2 regions of the Nocardia sp. NBC_00403 genome follow, and region 2 is predicted to be linked to the other one. Evidence: riboswitches for the same ligand, from Rfam matches in the RefSeq annotation. Region 2 holds a riboswitch; the other holds the start of a gene.
The links. A riboswitch is a leader RNA that binds a small molecule or an ion and turns the genes downstream of it on or off. The one in region 2 is predicted to bind glycine.
Positions count from the first base shown of each region.

Region 1: it holds a riboswitch for glycine, as region 2 does, so the genes downstream of both, gcvP (aminomethyl-transferring glycine dehydrogenase) here and glyA (serine hydroxymethyltransferase) in region 2, are expected to answer to the same signal.

Region 1 covers NZ_CP107939.1:4,812,174-4,816,591, reverse strand. Annotated here, with positions in the region: gene gcvP (aminomethyl-transferring glycine dehydrogenase) at 1-2,709, opposite strand, end outside; glycine riboswitch at 2,869-2,969, opposite strand; partial or broken gene OHQ90_RS21355 (MerR family transcriptional regulator) at 3,099-3,650, opposite strand; gene OHQ90_RS21350 (bifunctional nuclease family protein) at 3,866-4,339, opposite strand.
Region 2 covers NZ_CP107939.1:8,545,992-8,550,409, reverse strand. Annotated here, with positions in the region: gene OHQ90_RS38430 (putative nucleotidyltransferase substrate binding domain-containing protein) at 1-559, shown strand, start outside; gene OHQ90_RS38425 (IclR family transcriptional regulator) at 573-1,358, shown strand; glycine riboswitch at 1,552-1,645, shown strand; glycine riboswitch at 1,646-1,747, shown strand; gene glyA (serine hydroxymethyltransferase) at 1,783-3,117, shown strand; gene OHQ90_RS38415 (L-serine ammonia-lyase) at 3,114-4,418, shown strand, end outside.

The sequences.
Region 1 (4,418 bases), 3.7 Mb from region 2:
GTCGGGGGTCAGACCGTGCGGGAACACCGCGACCTCCCGGCTGTAGGGGTGATCCCATTCGCCGACGAGGCACGCCGCAGTGTGCGGTGCGCCGCGCAATGGGTTGTCTTCCACCGGCCACACGCCGGCCGCTACCTTGTCGATCTCATCGCGGATCGAGGTCATCGCGAGGATGAACTCGTCGAGTTCGGCCAGGTTCTCGCTTTCGGTCGGTTCCACCATCAGGGTGCCTGCGACCGGGAAGCTCATGGTCGGGGCGTGGAAACCATAGTCCGCCAGACGCTTTGCGACATCATCGACGGTGACGCCGGTCTGCTTGGTGATCTCGCGCAGATCCAGGATGCACTCGTGGGCGACCATGCCGTGCTCGCCGGTGTAGAGCACCGGGAAGTGCTCGTCGAGGCGGCGGGCGATGTAGTTGGCCGAGGCGATCGCGGTCAGCGTGGCCTTGCGCAGACCGTCGGCGCCCATCATCCGAATGTAGGCCCAGGTAATCGGCAGGATCGAGGCCGAGCCGTACATGGCGGCCGACACCGCGTGCGAACCGGTTTCGAGCGGATCGCCGGGCAGGTACGGCGCCAGGTGCGAGCGCACCGCCACCGGGCCGACGCCTGGACCACCGCCGCCGTGCGGGATGCAGAAGGTCTTGTGCAGGTTCAGGTGGCTCACATCGCCGCCGAAGCGACCCGGACGGGCAAGTCCGACAAGCGCATTCAGGTTCGCGCCGTCGACATACACCTGACCGCCCGCATCGTGCACCAGCGCGCACAGCTCGGCGACCTCATGCTCGTACACGCCGTGCGTGGACGGGTAGGTGATCATGATGCAGGCCAGCCGGTCGGCGTGGTCGGCGATCTTGGCGCGCAGGTCATCCAGGTCGACATCACCGTTGTCACGACACTTCACCATCTCGACGCGCAGCCCGGCCATCGCCGCGGACGCCGCGTTGGTGCCGTGCGCGCTGGACGGGATCAGGCACGTATCCCGGTGCGTGTCACCACGATCGAGGTGGTAGCGCCGGATGGCGAGCAGCCCGGCGTATTCGCCCTGACTGCCCGCGTTCGGCTGCAGGCTCACCGAGTCGTACCCGGTGATCGCCGAGAGCCAGCTCTCCAGATCGTGGATCACCCGCAACAGCCCCGGCGCATCCTCCACCGGCGCGTACGGATGCACCCGCGCGAAGCCGGGCCAGGTAATGGCCTCCATCTCGGCGGTCGCGTTCAGCTTCATGGTGCAGGAACCGAGCGGAATCATGCTGCGGTCCAGAGCAATATCCTTGTCCGACAGCCGCCGCAGATATCGCAACATCGCGGTCTCGGTGTGGTAGTTGGTGAAGGCCGGGTGCGTGAGATATTCGGAGGCGCGGGTCTCGATCGATCCGCCCGCGGCCGGGGCCGACGCCTCGGAAGACAGTGCGGTACCGAAGGATTCGAGCACGGCGGCGACATGCGCCGCGGTGGTGGCTTCGTCGCAGGCGATGCCGATGTGATCGGCGTCCACCAGTCGCAGGTTGATGCCACGCGACTTCGCCTTCGCCACAACGGCTTCCGCGCCGCCGGGCACGTGCACCAGCACGGTGTCGAAGAAGTTGTCGTGCACGACAGCGCCGTCGAGTCCGGCGGCGATGGCCCGTGCATGGCCGTGCACCCGCCGCGCGATCTCCCGCAACCCGTCGGGACCGTGATAGCTGGCGTACATCGCGGCAAGGATGGCGAGCAGCACCTGGGCGGTACAGATGTTGGAGGTCGCCTTTTCACGGCGAATGTGCTGTTCACGGGTCTGCAGTGCGAGCCGGTAGGCGACCGAACCGTCCGCGTCGACGGAGACGCCGACCAGCCGGCCCGGCAACTGCCGCGCATGCTTGGAGTGCACCGACAGATATCCGGCGTGCGGTCCGCCGAAGCCCATCGGCACGCCGAACCGCTGTGTGGTGCCGAAGCAGGCGTCCGCGCCCTGCTCCCCCGGCGGCGTGATCAGCGTCAGCGCGAGCAGATCGGCACCGACGGCGACCAGCGCACCGCGCTCGTGCGCCGCCTCGATCAGCGGCGCCCAGTCCACCACCCGGCCCGACGCACCGGGAATCTGCACCAGCACACCGAAGAACTCGCCGTCGGGCAGACCGCAGGAGAGGTCGGCCTCGACAATCTCGATGCCGAGCGGCTCGGCCCTGGTGTACAGCACGGTCTTGGTCTGCGGGAAAAGGTCGGTGTCGATGAGCAGTCGCTCGGACTTCGACCGGCCCGCCCTGCGCAGCAGCGTCATCGCCTCGGCAGCCGCGGTGGCCTCGTCGAGCATGGAGGAGTTGGCGACCTCCATACCGGTCAGATCCGACACCATGGTCTGGAAGTTGAGCAGCGCTTCGAGACGGCCCTGGCTGATCTCGGGCTGGTAGGGGGTGTAGGCGGTGTACCAAGCCGGATTCTCCAGCAGGCTGCGCACCAGTACCGGCGGGGTCAACGTGTCGTAGTAGCCGAGGCCGATCATCGAGGTGGCGACGGTGTTCGAATGGGCGAGCTCGGCCAGCTCGGTGAGCACCTCGTGCTCGGTGGCCGCGGGCGGCAGCACATCGAGACCGGAGCCGTCGAGGATGCTCGCGGGCAAGGCGGCGGTGGCGAGCTCGTCGAGCGAACCGACGCCGACGAGGTCCAGGATCCGGGCGAGTTCGTCCCGGTCGGGTCCGATATGGCGGTCGGCGAATGATCGAGTCACGGCAGCAGCTCCCAAGGTCGGGCGGGTCGACCAACGCGGTCGACGGATACCAGCCCTCCCCCTCTGTCGTGGAGCCTGAGAGATTCGGGGTGCGACCCCTTTCCCCATGGGCGGGCGACCGTGCGCTGTCTGCAGCGGTCACCACTTTCCAGAGGCGTCGAAGCCCGTACGGTCCCTGTTGCCTGAGAGGTTGACGGGGAGGTGCTGCTCCTTCGGCGCCCGGACTCTTCTGAAGACCGGGACTCTCCCGCACGGCGGCGACGCACCGCTAGTTTATGCCGCGCGCACAACGAACCGCGCCACCGGACCCCGGATGGCGGTGTCGCCCTCGTCACTTTCCGCAGAAAGCAAAGTGCCCGCCGCAGGCGACGGGCACTCCCACAGAATCTCTAGCCGGTCTTCTGGTTCATCCGCGCCTTGCGCCGGAACGACAGTTCGTCCTCGGGGCGCTCGCTCGCGCTGCCGCTGACGGCCCGCTCGGCTGGGAAGTTGGCGATTGCGCCGGTCAACTCGCGCATTGCACCGCTCACCGCGATGCCGAAAACGCCCTGCCCACCCTGCAGTAAATCAACTACCTCCTCGGCCGAGGTGCATTCGTACACCGAGGTGCCGTCGGAGAACAGTGTGATGCCCGCCAAGTCCTGCACGCCGCGACTGCGTAAGTGATCGACCGCGATGCGGATGTTCTGCAGCGAGATCCCCGCGTCCAATAGTCGCTTCACGATCTTCAGGACCAGAATGTCCTTGAACGAGTACAGCCGCTGACTGCCCGAACCCGCGGCGCTCCGGATGGACGGCACGACCAGACCGGTGCGCGCCCAGTAATCGAGCTGCCGATAGGTGATCCCGGCTACCTGGCATGCGCTGGGAACGCGGTAGCCGACAAGATCGTCAGGTACCGAATCGTCCGGGAACAGGCCTGGCTGTACCACTCCCTGCGATTGCTCTGCCACTGACCACTCCCTTGCTTCGCCGATGCCTTGGCCTCATCAATGTCCCGGCTCCGTTGACCACATACACCCAGTCATAACGGACGTGGCCCAACTATCGAGGTTACTCCCTCTGATTGTCCCGGGAGCGGCATCGTCCGACCAAACGCGACGCGCGGTAAGAGTCTCGACCTGTAGTTGAGGTCTAGAAGAAAGTTCGAAATCCCTCAGCTGTCAGTGGCTTTGAAGTCATCGGGCGAAACCGACTCGAGGAACTCCTTGAACTTCTCGACCTCGTCCTCGCGCTCGTCCGGCATGACCAATCCGGCTTCCTCGAGGACCGGTTCCTCGGCATAGATCGGGCAACCGACCCGCAACGCGATCGCTACCGAATCCGACGGCCGCGCCGAAACCCGTAGATCGTTCTCGAAGACCAGATCCGCGTAGAAAGTGCCCTCTTGCAGATCCACGATCCGCACTTCCTTCAGGGTGTGCCCGAGGTCGGTGATCAGGATCTTGATCAGATCGTGGGTCAATGGACGAATCGGGGTCACCCCCTCCTGTTCGAGCACGATCGCAGTCGCCTCGGCCTGTCCGATCCAGATCGGTAGATACCGATCGCCGGACGCCTCACGGAGCAACAGCACGGGCTGGTTCTGTGGCTGCTCGACACGAATGCCGATCACGCGCATTTCACTCATGCCTGCGCCTCGCTAACGCTCAGCTCCGGCATGCGCGAAGCACCCTGTGACATGATTCGCTCGCTGCGCTCACTCATCG
Region 2 (4,418 bases):
GGATCCGTTGCAAGACCGGGGCCTGATCCTGTCCTCGCTGCTCATCGACGGGCGCGTCGTATGGGGCGAGGAAGCGCTGCACACGGTGCCCGCGGCCTTCCGGAGCATGCGCGCCGAACACCCGAACGCCCTGCGATTGCAGCTGCTCGACGCATTGTCGGGACGAGTGCGGGCGCGCTCGCTGCGGGATGTGCTGTCCCGGCGCGGCGGGACATTCGATTTGAAGAGCCACGCGCTGGCTCCGATCGTCAACCTCGCCCGATGGGGCGGTCTGGTGGCGGGCGTGACCACGGCGTCGACGCCGGTGCGGTTGGCGGCCGCCGCGAGCGCGGGGGCGCTGAGCGAGCGCGATGCCACCATCCTCACCGAGGTTTTCGTCATGCTGCAGCGCATGCGGATGGTCCATCAGGTCGAGCAGCTCTCCGCCGGGCACAGTCCCGGCGACATCATCACGATGTCGGAACTTTCGCCATTGAATCGCAGTCTGCTCAACGATGCATTGCGGGAGATCGCCGTGGTGCAGCGACGTGTCGGCAGCTTGGGAGCGACGACCACTTAGAATGGCGTTCGAGATGGCAACTCGAGACGGCGATGACAACGGGCGGACGGCTGCGGTGCAGTCCGTCGACCGAGCGCTGCTGGTCATGGAGATTATCGCCAAGCTGGGGCAGGCCGGCGTCACGGAGATCGCCGCGGAACTCGGCGTGCACAAATCTACCGTCTCGCGGCTTGTCGCCGTGCTGGAATCGCGCGGATACGTCGAACAGCTCTCGGAGCGCGGCAAGTATCGGCTCGGCTTCTCCATCGTCCGGCTCGCCGGATCCACCAGTGCGCAGGTCGACCTCGTCGGGCAGAGCCAGGGCGCGTGCAACGAGCTCGCGATCGCCTCGGGTGAGACGACTAATCTCGCTGTCCTGGACGGCAATCGGATCATCAATATCGTCGAGGCGATGGGACCCGGCTCGATCGCGCTGCGGTCCTGGGTGGGGCAGAGCTGCCCGGCGCACGCCACCTCCAGTGGCAAGGTGCTGCTCGCGGGTCTCGAGCCGAGCGAGATGCGTAAGCGGGTCGGCGCCAAGCTCGAGGCGTTCACCGACAACACTCTCACCAAGGTCGCCGACCTGGCCGCCGAGCTCGTCGAGGTCAGGAACAATGGCTGGGCGAGCGTGCGCGAGGAACTGGAGATCGGGCTGAACGCTGTCGCCGCGCCCGTTTACGACAGCAACGGTGCAATCGTTGCGGCACTGAGTGTTTCGGGTCCCGCCTACCGCCTTGCTCCGGAACGTTTCGCCCGCGCCGCCGAGCTGACCATCGCGAGTGCCGCGGACATCGGCCGCCGTCTGGGGTACCTCGGCTGACCACATCCGTACCCGCTCTCGCGATCTGTGCCCGCTGCGGTCGTCGTACGCGGGGCGAATCGCGAGGAGGGGCGATCGGTATCGGTGCTCCTGTTGACAAGGGGTGGGGGCGGCCCAATACTTAGTTGCGTATGGAGCACCAGTTGCGTATTACGAAACTAGTTGCTCGATGTGCAATCGAATAATCGCCGTTCGACGCGTAGCGGGAGATCTCCACGGGTTTTCGTGGGGAGCCGAAGGAGCAAATCCTCCCGGGAATCTCTCAGGCCCAGTACCGCTGCGCACAGGCAACTCTGGAAAGCAGTGCGCACGCACTCGCCGACGGGGCAAACGCGCAGTGTCCCAACACAGTGCGTGAAACTCTCAGGCCATTGGACAGAGCGGGAGGAGCCACCTACGCGCATGCGTCGACGAAAGGCTCCTCATGGCCGAACCTGTCACCGCTGGCGACCGCTTGCAGGTCGCTGGAAACAGCAACACCGCCGTCCGAACCGAGCTCGACGCGTCGCTGCGCGAATTCGATCCGCTCGTCGCACATTTTATCGACCGCGAAATCGACAGGCAGCAACGCGGTCTGGAAATGATCGCCTCCGAAAACCACGCGCCGCTGGCAGTGATGCAGGCGCAGGGTTCGGTGCTCACCAACAAATACGCCGAGGGCTATCCCGGCCGCCGCTATTACGGCGGGTGCGAGCATGTCGATGAGATCGAATCACTCGCGATCGACCGGTTACGCGCTTTGTTCGGCGCGGAATACGTCAACGTCCAGCCGCACTCGGGAGCTCAGGCCAACGCCGCGGCGATGCATGCGGTGTTGCGACCCGGAGACGGCATCCTCGGGCTTGCGCTGGATCATGGTGGACACCTCACCCATGGCATGAAGATCAATTTCTCCGGTCGGCTCTATGACGTTGCGGCCTATCATGTTCGGGCCGAGGACCATCTCGTCGATATGGACGAGGTGCGACGGCTCGCGCATGAGCATCGGCCGAAACTGATCGTGGCAGGCTGGTCGGCCTATCCGCGGCACCTCGACTTCGCCGAATTCCGGCGCATCGCAGACGAAGTCGGCGCATACCTGATGGTGGACATGGCGCACTTCGCCGGTCTGGTCGCGGCGGGGCTGCATCCCTCGCCCGTGCCGCACGCGCACATCGTCACCTCCACCACCCACAAGACCCTCGGCGGGCCACGCGGTGGATTCATCCTCGCCGTCGAGGAATTGGGCAAGAAGCTGGCTTCGGCGGTCTTCCCCGGACAGCAGGGCGGGCCGCTGGAGCATGTGATAGCGGCCAAGGCCGTCGCCTTCAAGATGGCGGGTGAAGCGGCGTTCCGTGATCGCCAGCAACGCACGCTCGCGGGTGCGCGGATCCTCGCCGAGCGACTGCTCGCCGTGGACTGCCGGGCGGCGGGGATCAGCGTGGTCAGCGGCGGTACCGACGTGCACCTGGTGCTCGTAGACCTACGCGACTCCGAGCTCGACGGCCAGCAGGCAGAGGATCGGCTCGCCGAGATCGGAATCACCGTGAACCGCAACGCCGTTCCGTTCGACCCGCGACCGCCGATGGTGAGCTCCGGTCTGCGGATCGGCACACCGGCACTGGCCGCACGTGGCTTCGACACCGCGGCATTCACCGAGGTCGCCGACATCATTGCCGCGGCGCTGCGCGCGGCGCAGCCGGTCGAGGAGTTGGGCGAGCGGGTCGGTGCGCTGGTCGATCGGTTCCCGCTGTATCCCGGTCTGCGTGAACGGGCATGACGGTCAGCATTTTCGACCTGTTCCGGGTCGGCATCGGGCCGTCGAGCTCGCACACGGTCGGGCCGATGCGCGCGGCCGCCCGGTTCATCGAGCAGCTCAAAACCGATGGGCAGCTGCACAATACGACCGGTGTTCGGGTTGAGCTCTACGGATCGCTCGGCGCGACCGGGCGCGGGCACGGCAGCATCGAGGCGATTGTCGCCGGGTTGTCCGGCGAACGGCCGGAGACCGTCGATCCGGAGGTGGTGGCCGCCACCACGTCCGAGGCGCGTGACACCGGCACGCTGCGGCTCGGTGGGGTGCATCCGATCGGCTTCGCCGTCGACGAGGACATCGAACTGCTCTGGCGAATCCGACCGGTCTTCCACAGCAACGGCATGATGTTCCGCGCCGTCGATGCCAAAGGTCAGGTGCTCGTCGAGCGTCGCTTCTATTCCGTCGGCGGCGGATTCGTTTTGGACGAAACCGAGATCGACCGGCCTGCCGAGACGAGGACCACGGTCGGGCACCCGTTCGCCTCGGCCGCGGAGCTGCTTGCCCGCACCGCCGCTACCGGGCTGTCCATCAGTGAGCTGATGCTGGCCAACGAAATGACCTGGCGCAGTCCGGATCGGATCCGGACCGACCTGCTCGAGATCTGGAAGGTCATGCAGGACTGCGTCCAGCGGGGGACGTCGACGGCGGGTGTGCTGCCGGGCGCACTCGCCGTTCGGCGGCGTGCGGCAGCGCTGCACGAACGATTGACCGTCGAAGCCGACGACACCGACCCGCTACGAGCGATGGAGTGGGTCACGCTGTACGCCATGGCCGTCAACGAGGAGAACGCCGCGGGCGGTCGGGTCGTCACCGCGCCGACGAACGGCGCCGCGGGCATCATTCCCGCTGTGCTGCATTATGTTCAGCAGTTCGTCACCGGCCCGAATGACGACAGCGTGATCGATTTCCTGTTGACCGCGGGTGCGATCGGGCAGCTGATCAAGGAGAACGCCTCGATCTCCGGCGCGGAGGTCGGGTGCCAGGGCGAGGTCGGCTCGGCCTGCGCGATGGCGGCAGCCGGACTCACCGCCGTACTCGGCGGCACACCCGAACAGATCGAGAATGCCGCCGAGATCGGCATCGAACACAACCTCGGTCTCACCTGCGATCCGATCGGCGGACTCGTGCAGATTCCGTGCATCGAACGCAACGGTGTCGCGGCGGTCAAGGCGATCACCGCGGCCCGCATGGCGATTCGCGGCGACGGCGTCCACCATGTGTCACTCGATAAGGTCATCCAGACGATGCGCGCGACGGGCGCGGAT